DNA from 3 places in the Ectothiorhodospira sp. 9100 genome. Region 3 is predicted to be linked to each of the others. Evidence: predicted binding sites of a transcription regulator. Region 3 holds the regulator's gene; each other region holds the start of a gene.
What was found. The regulator sigma-54, encoded in region 3, starts transcription at its own class of promoters, with help from an activator protein. The targets are predictions, from matches to a motif close to TGGCANGNTNCNTGCTT.
Positions count from the first base shown of each region.

Region 1: the regulator sigma-54 is predicted to act here: its motif matches at 3,067-3,083, upstream of nifV (homocitrate synthase).
Region 2: the regulator sigma-54 is predicted to act here: its motif matches at 2,857-2,873, upstream of flgB (flagellar basal body rod protein FlgB).

Region 1 covers NZ_JAJNAN010000028.1:10,579-15,855, reverse strand. The annotation lists gene nifN (nitrogenase iron-molybdenum cofactor biosynthesis protein NifN) at 1-92, shown strand, start outside; gene LPW29_RS09900 (NifB/NifX family molybdenum-iron cluster-binding protein) at 46-549, shown strand; gene fdxB (ferredoxin III, nif-specific) at 603-902, shown strand; gene nifU (Fe-S cluster assembly protein NifU) at 930-1,604, shown strand; gene nifS (cysteine desulfurase NifS) at 1,608-2,816, shown strand; gene nifV (homocitrate synthase) at 3,119-4,267, shown strand; gene nifW (nitrogenase-stabilizing/protective protein NifW) at 4,314-4,646, shown strand; gene LPW29_RS09870 (nitrogen fixation protein NifZ) at 4,706-5,161, shown strand; gene nifM (nitrogen fixation protein NifM) at 5,194-5,277, shown strand, end outside.
Region 2 covers NZ_JAJNAN010000019.1:27,179-32,455, forward strand. The annotation lists gene flgE (flagellar hook protein FlgE) at 20-1,249, opposite strand; gene LPW29_RS07850 (flagellar hook assembly protein FlgD) at 1,292-1,969, opposite strand; gene flgC (flagellar basal body rod protein FlgC) at 1,983-2,402, opposite strand; gene flgB (flagellar basal body rod protein FlgB) at 2,419-2,820, opposite strand; gene LPW29_RS07865 (CheR family methyltransferase) at 3,006-3,839, opposite strand; gene LPW29_RS07870 (chemotaxis protein) at 3,970-4,899, opposite strand; gene flgA (flagellar basal body P-ring formation chaperone FlgA) at 5,116-5,277, shown strand, end outside.
Region 3 covers NZ_JAJNAN010000005.1:72,599-77,875, reverse strand. The annotation lists gene rapZ (RNase adapter RapZ) at 1-5, opposite strand, end outside; gene hprK (HPr(Ser) kinase/phosphatase) at 2-949, opposite strand; gene LPW29_RS03145 (PTS sugar transporter subunit IIA) at 954-1,421, opposite strand; gene hpf (ribosome hibernation-promoting factor, HPF/YfiA family) at 1,429-1,752, opposite strand; gene LPW29_RS03135 (RNA polymerase factor sigma-54) at 1,804-3,303, opposite strand; gene lptB (LPS export ABC transporter ATP-binding protein) at 3,470-4,195, opposite strand; gene lptA (lipopolysaccharide transport periplasmic protein LptA) at 4,192-4,704, opposite strand; gene lptC (LPS export ABC transporter periplasmic protein LptC) at 4,691-5,263, opposite strand; gene kdsC (3-deoxy-manno-octulosonate-8-phosphatase KdsC) at 5,260-5,277, opposite strand, start outside.

The sequences.
Region 1 (5,277 bases), on a different contig from region 3:
CCATCTACGCTGAACCCGAAGCACAATCCTGGGAGGAACCTCCACATGGCACTACAGCGTCGTCTGCAGGTGATCACGCCACGTGGCACTGAGTTGGCTGTCGTGGAGGCGGGGGATGCCCTGATTCGCGTGGCCTTTGCCACCACCGACATGGCCCGGGTGGACCAGCATTTTGGTTCGGCCCGGGGGATGGCCATTTACCGTCTCACCCAGGAGAGCGCCGAACTGGTGGAGGCTGCTCAGTTCGGTGACCAGGCTCAGGATGGCGGTGAAGACAAGTTGGTGCCCAAGTTCGAGTGCCTGCAGGGTTGCCATGCGGTGTATTGCGCCGCTGCCGGATCATCGGCAGTGAAACAACTGCTGGCCCTGGGTATTCAGCCGGTGCGGGTGGCCCACGGCACGCGCATTCCGGACCTGCTGCGCGAATTGCAGACCTGTCTGCGGGAGCACACGCCGCCCCCGTGGATGGCCAAGGCCGTGCAGCGTCGTCAGGACGACGCCCGTCGTTTTGATGCCATGGCCAGCGAACCCTGGGAGGAGGAAGGTTGATTCCTCCCAAAGACGAACATGACATAAGACTGATTGAGAAGAGGCATACAACCATGACTCCCATTACCGGCGTCACCCGTGGCGGCACCCAGTGGACACCCGCCTTCATCATGGAGCTCAAGGAGGAGAACTGCATCGGCTGCGGTCGGTGTTTCAAGGTCTGTACCCGCAACTGCTTTGAATTGGTGGAGCGGGAGATGGATGACGACGAGGACGATGATGATGGATTTTCCGACGATACCTCCATGGTCATGCGGCTTGCCGATGCCATGGACTGTATCGGGTGTCAGGCCTGTTCTCAGGTCTGCCCCAAGAAATGTCACACCCATGCCCCCGCCGCGCTGGCGGTCTGACGGCACACACCCTGGAGGGTCAAGATCATGTGGGACTATTCCGAGAAGGTCAAAGAGCACTTCTTCAACCCCCGCAATGTCGGTGTGGTGCGTGACGCCAATGCCACCGGCGAGGTGGGTTCCATCAGTTGCGGCGATGCTTTGCGGCTCACGCTCAAGGTGGATCCGGAGAGCGGTGTGATTCAGGAGGCCGGTTTTCAGACTTTCGGCTGCGGTTCCGCGGTCGCCTCCAGTTCGGTGCTCACCGAGATGATTATCGGTCTCACCCTGGATGAGGCTGAGCGCATCAATAATGACGACATCGCCAATGCCCTGGGTGGCCTGCCACCGGAGAAAATGCATTGCTCCGTCATGGGGCATGAGGCCCTGCAGGCCGCCATCGCCAACTACCGGGGCGAGGTCTGGAAGGACGATCACGAGGAAGGTGCCTTGATTTGCAAGTGCTTTGCCATCGATGCCGTGAAGATCGAGCAGACCATTCGTGACCACGGCCTGCGCACCGTCCAGGACGTGACCGGATACACCAAGGCGGGGGGCGGTTGCTCCACCTGTCACGAGGGGATCGAGGAACTGCTCACCCGGGTGCTGAGCGAGAAGGGCGAGGCCTTCGACCCGGAAAACCATGCCACGGAGGCATCGGCTTCCGCCAAGTCCGCAGGGTTGCCGCCGATGAATATCCGTGCCATGGCCATGGGGGAATAGCGCATGAAGCCCATCTACATGGACAACAATGCCACCACCTGTGTGGACCCCCGGGTGGTGGAGACGATGCTGCCGTTTCTCACCGAGCAGTTTGGCAACCCCTCATCGATGCACAGTTTTGGCGACCAGGTGGGGCATTCCCTCAAGCGGGCACGCGAACAGGTGCAGGCCCTGCTCGGTGCCGAACACGCCTCCGAGGTCATCTTTACCTCCTGCGGCACCGAGTCGGACTCCACGGCCATCCTGTCCGCGGTACGGGCCCAGCCCCAGCGTCGGGAGATCATTACCACCGAGGTGGAGCACCCGGCGGTGCTCAATGTCTGCGAGCAGCTGGAAAAGGAGGGCTACACCATCCACCGCCTGGGCGTGGATGGTCAGGGTCGCCTTGATCTGGCCCATTACCGAGAGGTCTTGTCCGACCAGGTGGCCGTGGCTTCCATCATGTGGGCCAACAATGAGACGGGCACCCTGTTCCCGGTGGAGAGCATGGCCGAAATGGCCCGTGCCAAGGGGGTGATGTTCCACACGGATGCGGTTCAGGCCGTGGGTAAGCTGCCCATTGATCTCAAGTACACCTGCATCGACATGCTCTCCCTGTCGGGCCACAAGCTGCATGCGCCCAAGGGCGTGGGCGTCTTGTACGTTCGACGCGGTCTGCGGTTTCGGCCCTTGTTGCGCGGTGGGCACCAGGAGCGGGGCCGGCGTGCCGGCACGGAGAACGTGCCTGGCATCATTGCCCTGGGTCGGGCCGCTGAACTGGCACTGACTCACATGGATGATGAGCGCCGCCGGGTGCGGGTCTTGCGGGATCGACTGGAAACGGGGCTGCTGGAGCAGATCCCCCACGCCTTCGTCACCGGGGATGTGGACAATCGCCTGCCCAATACCCTGAATATCGCCTTCGAGTACATCGAGGGTGAGTCCATCCTGCTCATGCTCAAACAGCAGGGTATCGCGGCATCCAGTGGATCGGCCTGTACCTCCGGCTCCCTGGAGCCCTCCCATGTGATGCGGGCCATGGGGATTCCCTACACCGCTGCTCACGGGTCGGTGCGGTTCTCCTTGTCCCGGTTCAATACGGAGGAAGAGGTGGATCGGGTGATTCAGGTGATGCCGGACATCGTGGCCCGTTTGCGCAAGCTGTCACCGTATTGGGGTGAGGATGGCCCGGTGGAGAATCCTGAGCAAGCGTTTGCGCCAGCCTATGCGTGATGGTTTTCCCCTCACCCCAACCCCTCTCCCCAAAGGGGAGAGGGGCTCACGGGCGTGAAGCGTTCACTCCTGTCTCACTGTCTGCCGTGTCCCCGGTGGGAGAAGGGCCGGGGATGAGGGGCGCGGAGCCCCGACCCCTGAACCCCGACCCATGTAGCAAATCCCACAACTCCCTCCCGGAGGTCGCAAAACGACACCCGGAAACACGGCGATCACACAGAAAATCCCGTGTAATCAGTAATATATTAATTGGCATGGAATTCGCTTAATTATTCCTGGAACCTGTGCTGAGCGAGCTGCCCATGACCCACCCCCCTACCATCGTCATCGACGACACCACCCTTCGGGACGGTGAACAGTCCGCCGGCGTTGCCTTCAATGATGCCGAGCGTATCGCCATCGCTCGCGGGCTGGATGAACTGGGTGTGCCGGAACTGGAAGTGGGTATCCCTTCCATGGGGGACGAGGAGCGGGACTCCATTCGTTTGCTGGCGGGCCTGGGACTCAACGCCCGCCTGCTGGTCTGGAGCCGCATGCGCACGGATGATCTGAGATCCTGCGCCCATCTGGGCGTGGACATGGTGGACCTGTCCATTCCCGTATCCGATCAACAGATCACCCGCAAGCTGGGTCGTAGCCGCGACTGGGTGCTGGACTGTATTCGGCGCCATGTGGACGAGGCTCAGGCGTTGAACCTGGAGGTCAGCGTGGGCGGAGAGGATGCCTCCCGAGCCGACATGGATTTTCTGGTGCAGGTGATGGAAACGGCACAACAGGCCGGCGCCCGGCGTTTTCGTTTTGCCGACACCGTGGGCATCCTCGAACCCTTCACCGTGCTGGATCGCATGCGCCGGCTTCGAGCCCATTCGGACCTGGAGATCGAGATGCATGCTCATGACGATCTGGGTCTGGCCACTGCCAATAGCCTGGCAGCGGCACTGGGAGGGGCGACCCATTTAAACACCACAGTCAACGGCATCGGTGAGCGCGCCGGTAACGCTGCTCTGGAAGAGGTGGTGCTGGGCTTGCGCCAGCTGCATGACATCGAAACGGGCGTTGATCTGCGCCGTTTTCAAAGTTTGTCTCAGTTGGTGGAAACCGCCACCGGCCACCCCATCCATTGGCAGAAGAGCCTGGTGGGGGAGGGCGTTTTTACTCACGAGGCGGGCATCCACGTGGACGGCCTGCTCAAGGATCCAGCCAACTACCAGGGTGTCGACCCGGCAGAACTGGGCCGTGAACATCGACTGGTCCTGGGCAAGCACTCGGGAAGCAGTGCGGTGATCCAGGCCTATGCACGTCTGGGGATCCCCCTGGGACGTGCCGAGGCCACCTTACTGCTGGCGAGGATCCGCAGCGCTGCCTCGCGTACCAAGCGGGCACCCACCGATCAGGAACTGGCGCTTTGGCACCGGGAACTGATCGCCCTGACCGACGCCATCCCCGCATGAATCGCACCTCTTGTCCTCACCTGAAACTCGCTACAAGGATCACGCCATGAATTCCGAAACCTTGCAGGACGACCTCCAGGACCTGGAATCCGCCGAGGATTTTCTGGAGTACTTCGACATCCCCTACAACGAGGCCGTGGTGAAGGTGAATCGCTTGCACATCCTGCAGCGTTTTCACGACTACCTGAGCGCCCAGACACCGGGTGAGCCCAGCGATGCCAGGGTTCTGCATGACCTGTACCGGGGCCTGCTGAGTCAGGCCTACAGTGATTTCGTGAATTCCGATGCCCAGACCGAAAAGGTCTTCAAGGTTTTCCAGCGACCTCCGCCGGGCGTGGCCTATGTTTCCCTGGACGAGGCCTTTGGCCGTCAATCATGAACCTGGCAACGGGCGAGCAGCCCGCCACCCAAAGGATTGGCAAGGATGAGGAGCAACCCATGAAACCCCTGTATGAATACGGCGAACGGGTGCGTGTGGTGCGCCCCATCCGGAATGATGGAAGCTACCCGGGCATGGATCGGGGCAGTTTGCTGGTACCACGGGGCAGCGTTGGCGTGGTGATCGACATGGGTCGATTCCTGCAGGATCAGATTATCTACACGATCAACTTCATGGAGCATGGTCGCATTGTCGGTTGTCGCCAGGAGGAATTACTGGATGCCGATGCCCATTGGGTACCTACCCGCTACGAGTTCCGCGACAAGGTGATGCCCCGGGTACCGCTTGGCATCCAGGGGCAGCCCGTGGTGAAGCCCGGTGCGGTGGGTGAAGTCTGCAAAGTGCTGCGGGATCTGCCGGACGGCGTGGAGTACCACGTGAACTTTGCCGGGCGGGTTCTTCAGGTGCCGGAATCGGCGTTGGATGATCCCCCCGGGGAAGGCGGGACATCATGAATTCTCATCAAGCATTCTGAGCGGGAGGCTATATGACGCCCACACTGGAACATCGCCCGGAGTTGGCTTACATCGAGCTGCGCACGGCCCTGGACAGCTTCGAAAAGCCCCTGGGT
Region 2 (5,277 bases), on a different contig from region 3:
TGAGGCCTTACCCTTTCCGTTACCGGATGTTGATGATGGTCTGGGTGATGGTGTCGGCAGTGCTGATCACCTGGGCATTCGCCTGATAATTGCGCTGGGCCGTGATCAGGTTCACCAGCTGCTCGGCGATATCCACGTTGGAGTTCTCATATGCGCCGCCCTGAATCAGACCGAAACCGGAATCACCGGCACGACCCATCAGGGGCTCACCGGATCCGAAGGTCTCCACCCAGTTGGTGCCTCCCACCGGTTGAAGCCCCTGTGGATTATCGAAGCTGGCCACGGCCACCTGGCCCAGGGAGCGGTTGACGCCGTTGGTAAACCGCGCGAACACGGTGCCATCGGACTCCACACTCACATCGATGAGCTGACCCGGGGCGAAGCCGTCCTGCTTGAGACGGCTGACGCTGAAGCGATCGCCATAAAGGGTGGTTTCAGTGAAATCGACGTCAATATCCAGCGGCTCTGCCCCATTGCCTGGGTCAAAACCCAGGTTGAAAGGATCAGGAGCGACGGTATCCAACGTCCCGTCCTCATTAAAGGTCAGGTCGGCGGCCCCTCGGCTTTCAGGCCCAATGGCCGGATCGGTTTCAGCGAAAGCCTCAACATTCCAAGTGTTTTCGTCAGTTCGCTGAAGAAACAAGGACACCGTATGCTCCCCCCCTCGTGAGTCATAAACAGTCAGGGAAGTCGACTCGTTATAGGTCTCGGGATCCTCTGGGTCTATAGTGACCGCAGGATCCGCCGGATCCGCCGGGATCGTGGGCGCGGCCGCGCTCAGATTCATCAAGGCCTCAATCTCAGTCGTCGCCTGCGGTTCGGCCTCTCCCGTGGTCAAACGGATATCCCCCACATCGGCACCCCCTTCGGGTGGATAGCCCTGCAACCGCTGCCCGGCAGAATTGATGATGAACCCCTCCTTGTCCGCTATGAACTGGCCGGCACGGGTGTACTCGCGGATGCCGTCACGCTCGACAGTGAAGAAACCGCGGCCGTTCAGTGCCAGGTCCAGGTTATTCTGGGTGAACTCCAGGTCTCCCTGATTGAATTGCTGGGAGACATCCGACAATTGCACCCCACTGCCGGTGGCCAGATTGGAAACCCCGGCGTATGACAAAGCGAACACGTCGGCAAACTCCGCCCGGGACCCCTTGAAGCCCGCGGTGGAGGCGTTGGAGACATTGTGGCCGGTCACCTCCAGATCCTTGGTGGCCGCGTTCAGTCCCGTCAGTCCGATATTGAATGGCATGCTATACCCCTCATAGTGATGATCAGCCGATGGCGAGATGCATCAGCCGATGCGTCGTACCTCGGAGAAATCCATCTCCCCAAAACCCTCGATTTGCAGCTTGATGCCGCCGTTTCTCTGATCCGTGCGCACACTCTCCACGCGGGAATTCAGCAGCAGTTCAGGCTGCTCGCTGCTGCCGTCCCGCACCGCATTGGCGCGAAACTCGTAGACACCGGCTGGTGCCCGCTCGCCCTGATCGGTCATGCCGTCCCAATGGAATGACTGCATCCCCGAAGCCTGAGCCCCCATGGGAATGCGCCTGACCAGTGCACCCGCAGCGTCATAGACACCCACGGTCACCTCTTCGGCGGAGGACTTGAGATCCAGCGCCCCCCGCACGCCGCCCTCGGGTCCAAGACCCGCCATATCCACCGGCACCAGCACCTCACGGTCCACCAGGCTTGCCGCCTGCAGGGTCTGGGCCGATTGCACGGACTGGGCGATGCCCTCAAAGGACTTCTGCAACTCGCCGATGCCATTCACCGTACCGAACTGGGCCATCTGCCCCAGAAAATCCCCGTTCTCCATGGGCTCGAAGGGATCCTGGTTCTGCAACTGGGTGATCATGAGCTTGAAGAAATCCTCCTGACCCAACTCGCCCTGCTGACTCTTGTCGGCACGCTGGGTATTGGTCGACGAAAGCCCCAGTCCCTCCAGCATGTTCAGATCAACGCTCATGGTTCATACCTCCTTAGCCCTGCCCCAGCTGAAGCGTGCGCAGCAGCAGTTGCTTGGTGGTGTTCATGACTTCCACATTGTTTTCATAACTGCGCGAGGCCGAGATCATGTTGGCCATCTCATCCACCATGTTCACGTTGGGCATGAAGACATACCCATCCTCGTTGGCCTGGGGATGCGCCGGCTCATACTTCGCCCGCGCTGGCGCATCGCTTTCCACGATGTCCATGACGCGCACCGGCATCGTGGAACTGTTGGGATTGAGTTGATCCATCACCGTTTGAAACACCGGCTGCTTGGAGCGGTAGGCCCCCTCCTCGGTGGTGCTGCCCACCTGCGCATTGGCCATATTGCTGGCAATGGTGTTGAGCCTGACGGACTGGGCGCTCAACGCCGAGCCGGAAACATCAAAGACCTTGAACATGTTGCTCATGATTCAATCCCCCGGCCTACTGGCCGCCCTTGAAGGCGTTGCGCAGGCCCGTAAACTTGTCACCCAGAAAATCCAGGCTCGCCTGGTACTGAACAGCATTCTCGGCAAAGGCCGACTGCTCCAGTTGCGGATCCACCGTATTGCCGTCCAGGGAAGGCTGAGTCGGCACCCGGTACAACGGCTCCCCCAGGCCTCCGCCGCCGCCTGCCGCGTCCAGGTGGGATGCATGGGTTCGACGCATGGACAACTGGTCCGGTTGATGCTGCTGTTTGAGCACCTGCCGGAAATCCAGGTCGCGGGCCTTGTAATTGGGGGTGTCAGCGTTGGCGATATTGGACGCGAGCAGCTCCATGCGCTTGGAACGCACCTGCAGCGCTGCATCGTGAATACCCAGGGCGTTGTCAAATGAGAGCGGCATGATCTTCGACCTCAAGAAAATCTCTTGTCAGTCGAAATGCAAACAGCATGCCATGCGCCGAATAAGCGCTTTTTCAATCACTTGGAGAGGAGGTTAAACCAGGAAGAGCGGGCAATCCGGCAAGAAACCGCCGGAGGAGACCAGGGCACGATGAGGAAAGTCGAAAGTTTGACGCCGCGGAACAGTTACTTCTTGAGGCGGTAGACCACGCCCGGGCTGCAGCGCACCATCTCGAAGGCGTCGGAATAATTGGCCATGGACTCAGAGGCCCCCAGGAAGAGGTAGCCGCCCGGATTAAGGATCTGGGAGATGCGCTTGAGAATGGTCCGCTTGGACTCGAGAGAGAAGTAGATCAACACGTTACGACAGAAGACGATATCGAATCGCCCCATGGCATTGTAGTTGTCCAGGAGATTGAATTCCCGGTAACTGACACGGGCCTTGATCTCCGGCTTCACTTCCCAACGGTCGCCCTTCTGGATGAAGAACCGATTGCGCCGATCCAGCGACAGCCCCCGGGCCACGGCCAGGGAGTCGTAGCTGCCTTCCCTGGCTTCGCGCAGCACGGCACCAGAGATATCCGTGCCAAGGATCTGCACATCCCTGAGGCTGCCGGCTCGCGATTGCAGATATTCGCTGGTGGCCATGCTGATGGAATAGGGTTCCTGGCCGGAGGAACAGGCAGCGCACCAGATGCGCACCGTGGAACCGGGGGATTTTTTGGCCAGTTCCGGATAGATCTGATTCTTGAGGATCTCGAAGGGGAAGACATCCCGAAACCAGTAGGTCTCGTTCGTGGTCATGGCTTCGATCACCCGTTCACGCAGACCGGAGCGGCCACCGCGCTTGAGCAGTTTGAGCAACTCGCTGACCGAAGCAACGGAGAATTCCTTCATCAGCCGGGACAGCCGGCTGGTCACCAAGTAGTGCTTGTTATCTCCCAGCACAAGACCGCAGGACCGCTCAAGAAAGATCTTGAAGTCCTCGTAATCCTGGGGTTCGATCGGGCCTGATGACAATGTTTTGGTGCTTCCCGGTTAATGGATTGTGCCTGCCTCCGGTGATGAACCGGAAAACGCAGTATACCCGCAAATGGCCCCGCGGGCGGCAACGAGTTGCCGCCGATGGCAGCCCCCTGCCCTGTGTCCGTTACTGCCCGACCTCTTCGGGCTGCAGGTGGCCCAGCACGGCCTCAGCCAGCTCATCGGGACTGAACTTCGGCAAAAATCGGTCCGCCCCTGCCTGACGCACCATGGCCTCGTTAAAGGTACCACTCAAGGAAGAATGTAACAGGATGTACAGGCCAGACAAATCCGTTGTCTGGCGGATCTCGGAAGAAAGCGTGTATCCATCCATGACGGGCATCTCGATATCCGAGATCACCATGCCGATCTGTTCATCAATAGGGCCTTGCTGAGCCATTTCCTTGAGCTTGGTGAGCGCTTGCTGACCATCATTGGCCACGATGGCCTCAACACCGATCTGGGCGAGCGCGCGGACGATCTGCTTGCGGGCCACCGAGGAGTCATCCGCCACCAGGGCCCGGCGTACCCGCCCGCCCTCGCGGATGGCCCGGGACAGGGCCTCATCCACATCCTTGGAGGGACCGGTCACCATTTCCAGCACCTTTTCCACATCGATGATTTCCACCAGCCGATCCTCCACCTGAGTGACGGCCGTCAAAAAGCTGTCCTTGTGAGTGCCCCGAGGGGGCGGGCGGATCTGATCCCAGTTGAGATTGATGATGCGATCCACCGAGGCCACGAGCAAACCCTGCACCGAGCGGTTGAACTCGGTGAGGATGACGAAGGCCTTTTGCTCGTGTTCCGGTGCTGCCATACCGATGGCCTGGGCCAGGTCCACCACCGAGACGGTTTGCCCACGCAAGGTGGCCACACCGCGCACCACGGAGTGGGCGCTGGGCATGCGATTCAGTGGTGGGCAGGCGATCACCTCGCGCACCTTGAAGACGTTGATGGCAAACATCTGTCGCGTACCCAGAGAAAACAGCAACAGCTCGAGGCGGTTCTGCCCGACCATCTGGGTACGCCGATTCACACCATCCAACAAGTCGCTCATGGGCCCCTCCTGCGGAACACCCGGGGATAAACATGGCCAATCTACCGGGTTATCGGCGGTTCGGGGCAATCCTTGATGCCTGATCTGGCATTGGGATTGCATCCCTTCACACCAACAGCCCCCGGTGCCGGAATCCCGGCAACGAATGCGCGGAGTACGATTATGAACCAAGTCAGACATGCCTGTCTCATGCACCCGCCCCATGGATCCCGCGTCATGCGTAAACGTCGTGGATGGAGCAGATCCGTCCTGGCGTGCCTGACCCTGTGCCTACTGGTACTGCCACCCACAACCCTGGCCTCGGAGGTGGAACCTCATGCCAATATTCTCAACGCCGCCCGGGAATTTCTCACCGAACAGGCCCGGCAACATCACGGC
Region 3 (5,277 bases):
TTCATGGTTTTTCGATCTGCATCTGCTTGCGTTGTCGGGTGGCCAGGTCGTCGCCGGCATAATAGCCGCGCAGACGCAGCAGGTGATTGCGAATGGCGGCTTCTACCATGACGGCCAGGTTGCGCCCCGGCGCCACGGGCAGGGTGATCACCGGAATCTCCAGCCCCAGCACCACCCGGGTGTAACGCACGCCATGCAGGCGGTCGATGTCACCTGCCTGCACCTTGGTCTGGTCCTTGAGATCGATGATCAGGCGCAGGTACTTGCTGTTCTTGATGGCGCTGTCGCCATACATGGCGCGTACGTTGAGTACCCCCAGCCCCCTTACCTCCAGAAAGTTTTCCAGCACCGGCGGGCAGGTGCCACGCAGAATGTCCGGGGCGATGCGAGCGAATTCGGGCGCATCGTCCGCTACCAGGCGGTGGCCCCGGCTGATGAGCTCCAGGGCCAGTTCGCTCTTGCCCACGGCACTTTCCCCGGTGAGCAGCACCCCGATCCCCAGCACCTCCATGAACACCCCGTGCAGGGTGGTGGTCTCCGCCAGCTTGTTGCTGAAAAAGTAACGCAGGATGTTGATCAATTCATGGCTGGGCAGGGCGGTGCGCAGCAGGGGTACTGACTGACGCTCCGACAGGGTGCGTAACTCGGGGAGGGGTTCCAGGCTGTCGGTCACGATCAGCATGGAGGATGCGCCGCTGCACAATTGCTCCAGGATGTCCCGCTGGGAGTTTTTGCGCAGCGACCACAGGTAACGCATCTCATCATTTCCCAGAACCTGGATCTGGTTGGGATGGATGATGTTCAGGTGACCCACCAGCGACGGGCTGCCCTGGGGCGTGGATCGGTGCGAAATGCTCCGTTCGCTCCCCAGGGTGCCGGCAACCCAGGTGAGGCCCAGGCGCTCCTCCATGACTTCCATGATGTTGCTGACGGTGAGCGAGTCAGTCATGGGCTCATCCGGTGTCTTCGGTGTCCCAGTCACGCACCAGGGTCAGCAGATCCGCTGTGCCGGAGGCGCTGCGCAACCGGGCCAGGGTCTCCGGGTCGGAGAACATCCGCGCCAGCAGCGCGAGGATCTGCAGGTGCTCGTCGGTACAGTCCGCCGGCACCACCAGCGCGAAGAGGATGTCCACCGGTTCGCTGTCGGGGGCGTCGTAGTCCACGCCCTTCTCCAGCTTGAGCAGGGCGGCACAGGCCTCGCTGGCGCCGGCCAGACGACCATGGGGGATGGCCACGCCATGCCCCAATCCTGTGCTGCCCAGGCGCTCCCGTGCCAGCAGGCTGTCAAAGATTTCGCCCTGGGTGAGTTTGGGCAGATGATTGGAGAGCATCTCGCCCAGCATCTCCAGCGCACGTTTCTTACTGCTCACGTCCGTCTGGCAGTGCACCCGCTCGGGGGCGAGAAGATCACCGATGTTCATGAATCATTCACTCGATATGGTTGCGGTGGGAGCCTTCCGCCCGGTGGTGGTCCTTGAGCTTTTCCTTATGCTTCACCACCTGGCGATCCAGTTTGTCCACCAGGGCGTCAATGGCGGCGTACATGTCCGTGTGGGTGGCCTCGGCATGGATGCTGTTACCGCTGAGCAACAGGTTGGCTTCGGCCTTTTGCTGCAGCTTCTCCACGGTCAGGATGACGTGCACGTCGATGACGTTGTCAAAATGCCGCTCCAGGCGCTCGAACTTCTCGTTAACGTAGTTGCGCAGGGCGTCGGTCAGGTCGACGTGATGACCGGTGAGGTTGATCTGCATAAGATGACTCCTTAGGGATGGGTGATGATCAAGACGGCTTCGCGGTTGATGTCAGACGAGCCGCTTGCGTTCGTTGGATGGCGGAATGGCCATGGCCTCACGGTACTTGGCCACGGTGCGTCGTGCCACATGAATGCCACGATCCACCAGGACCTGGGCAATCTTGCTGTCACTCATGGGCTTGCCCTGAGGCTCTTCGGCAACCAGCTTGCGGATCATGGCGCGGATCGCGGTGGCTGAACACTCGCCGCCGTCTGCCGTGCCCACATGGCTGGAAAAGAAATACTTGAATTCGTAGATGCCCCGGGGGGTATGCATGAATTTCTGGGTGGTCACCCGGGAGATGGTGGACTCATGCATCTCCAGTTGTTCGGCGATATCGCGTAGCACCAGGGGTTTCATGGCCTCGTCGCCATATTCCAGAAAGGCGCGCTGGTGCTCGACGATGGCGGTGCCCACCCGCAGCAGGGTCTCGTTGCGGCTTTGCAGGCTCTTGATGAACCAGCGGGCCTCCTGGAGGCTGTTGCGCATGTAGGTGTTGTCCTGACTGGAATCGGCGCGGCGCACAAAGCTGGCATAGAGGGGGTTCACCCGCAACCGCGGCGCAATTTCCGGGTTGAGCTCCACCTGCCAGCGGCCCTCTCGCTTGCGTACGAAGACATCGGGGATGATGTATTCGGGCGAACTGCTGCTGATGAGCCCGCCCGGGCGCGGGTTCAGTGTCTGAATCAGGGCGATCACTTGCTGCAGTTCGCCATCATCCAGCCCCAGGCGCCGCTGCACGCCCTTATAATCGCGGGCACCCAGGGCATCCAGGTGTTCACGGGCCAGGATTCGGGCCTGGGCCAGCCAGGGCGTCTCATCCGGAAACTGTGCCAGTTGCAGGCTCAGGCACTCGGCCAGATCCCGCGCGCCCACGCCCACCGGGTCCAGGTGCTGAACCATGTTCAGTACGGCCTCCACCTCATCCAGTTCCAGATCCATTTCCCGGTCTTCGGCCAGGGTGGCATGGATCTGCTCGATGGGTTCGGCCAGGTAGCCGTCTTCGTTGATGGAGTCAATGATGGTCAAGGCGATGGCCCGGTCACGCTCACTCATGGACGACAGATGCACCTGCCACATGAGATGTTCATGCAGGCTTTCCGAGGGCCCGGTCTGGTTTTCGAACACGTCGCGCCCGTCGTGATCCGACTGCCCGGCGCTTGAAGGGGGCACATCGTAGATGTCGTCCCAGTTGCTGTCCACCGGCAGTTCATCGGGGATCTGCTCCTGACTGCCTTCGGCGTTGCCTTCTGTCTCGGCGGCGGCCTCGGCCGCCTCTGAAGTCTCGCGGGTGTCGGCCGGGTCCTGCTCGCGCGTTTCCTCGGAGGCGGTGTCCTGATCCGCCTCCGTACCTTCCATGGCCTCGAGCATGGGGTTGGTTTCCAGGGTTTCCTGGATCTGTGCCTGCAACTCCAGGGTCGACAGTTGCAGCAGGCGGATGGCCTGCTGCAACTGGGGGGTCATGGTCAGGTTTTGACCCAGCCGGAGCTGGACGGAAGGTTTCAACATAGCACGATGCGCGCCATCGGGCCGGAGCCCGAGTCTGTGATGCCTGATGATGGAGGCGGGGGCAGGCCCCCGACGTTAATATTGCTGTCACGGGAGATTATACGGTGTGCCGGCAAAAATTGGACCCGTGCCCGGAAAACCCTGCCTGCGGTGAGTGCATGGGGTTTCACAGGCGGAAGTTCTCCCCCAGGTAAACGCGGCGCACCTGCGGGTCGGCCAATACATCCTCCGGCGCACCCTGGCTGATGATATGCCCGCCGCTGAGAATATAGGCCCGGTTGCAGATGCCCAGGGTCTCGCGCACGTTATGGTCGGTGATCAGCACGCCGATGTTCCGTGACGTGAGATGGGTGATGATCCGCTGGATCTCGATCACGGAGATGGGGTCGACGCCAGCGAAAGGCTCGTCCAGGAGGATGAAGGCCGGTTCAGTGGCCAGGGCCCGGGCGATCTCCACGCGCCGCCGCTCACCGCCGGAGAGACTGACGCCGGCATTGTCACGGATGTGCTGGATCTGAAACTCCTCAAGCAGGGATTCCATTTTTTCCTGGCGCTGGACCTTGTCGAGGTCGCGGCGCACCTCCAGTACGGCCATGATGTTGTCGGCCACGGAAAGCTTGCGGAACACCGAAGGTTCCTGGGGCAGATAGCCCACGCCCATGCGGGCCCGAGCGTGCATGGGTAACTGGGTGATGTCCCGGCCATCCAGGCGGATCTGCCCTTCGTCGCAGGGCACCAGGCCCACGATCATGTAGAAGCAGGTGGTCTTGCCGGCCCCATTGGGGCCCAGCAGGCCCACCACCTCACCGCTGTTGATCTCGATGGAGGCACCGTCCACGGGCTTGATTGCCCGGTAACGCTTGACCAGTTTGTCGGTCTCCAGCCGGCTCATGGGGTGTCGCCGTCCTCCGAGCGGTCGCGGGGCGCGAAGATGGCCTCCACGCGGCCCGTGTCACCGGTGCTGGCCTCCAGCGTGGCGGCTTCCAGGTTGTAGACGATACGGCTGCCGCGGAATTCGTCATCCCCCTGCCATACCCGGGCCTCGCCGGTGAGTGCCACACGCGGCCCATCCGGGAAGAATTCCATGCGTCGTGCCTCGGCGCGAACCTCCCGGTTCGACTCGTCCCGCGTGGTCAGGGTGGCCAGGCGTCCCTCGGAGACCATGCGCTCCAGTTGTCGATCAGGGGCATGCACGGTCACTTCGTCACCCGTAATGACGGTGTCGCCCTGGGTGATGGTGACGTTGCCCTGGTATACGCTCACCCCCCGTTGGTCATCCAGGTTGGCGCGATCCGCCTCGATGCGGATGGGCAGGTCAGGGTTGTGCTGTCCGTGTGCGGCGGGCATCCAGGCCAGCAAGAGGGTCAGCAGCAGCCTCTTGGAGATGTCAGTGCGGAACATAGGTGCCTCTCACCTGGCTCTCAAGTTCCAGGGTATCCCGGGTCAGGTCCAAAGTCATGCCCACGCCCTCTGCCTCGCGGTGGGTGGTCATCATGCGGGCCCGGGCATTGGTGTGCGCCTGGCGGGGCAGGGTCCATACGGTCACATCCCGGCTGGTGATGGTCATGGGAGGGTGGTCCGGTGCCCCCGGGCGGTCCAGTTGCACGTGACCCAGCAGTTGCACTTCATCGCCGCCGGATGAGACCCAGCCACGTTCGGAACGCAGGGTCCAGTCGGGAGCGGGGGGATGTTCCATGATCAGTACCGGGGATTCCACGTGGCTGGATTGATCTCCCTGGCGTTGTTCCAGGCGGGTGCCGGAGAGTCGGTATTTGAGCTGGCCGGAGGCATCCATGCTCCAGACCACGAAATCCTCGGCAAAGAACTGATTGGCTTCAGGGTCCACCTGGGCAGTCGGCACCACGCGTTGTTCCTGGGCGCTCTCGGAGAGCCAGAAACCCAGGGCGACCACCAGGGCGAGCACCAGAATCAGCAATAGTCCCGAGAAACGTCGAGTCATTCCAGGTACGGCGC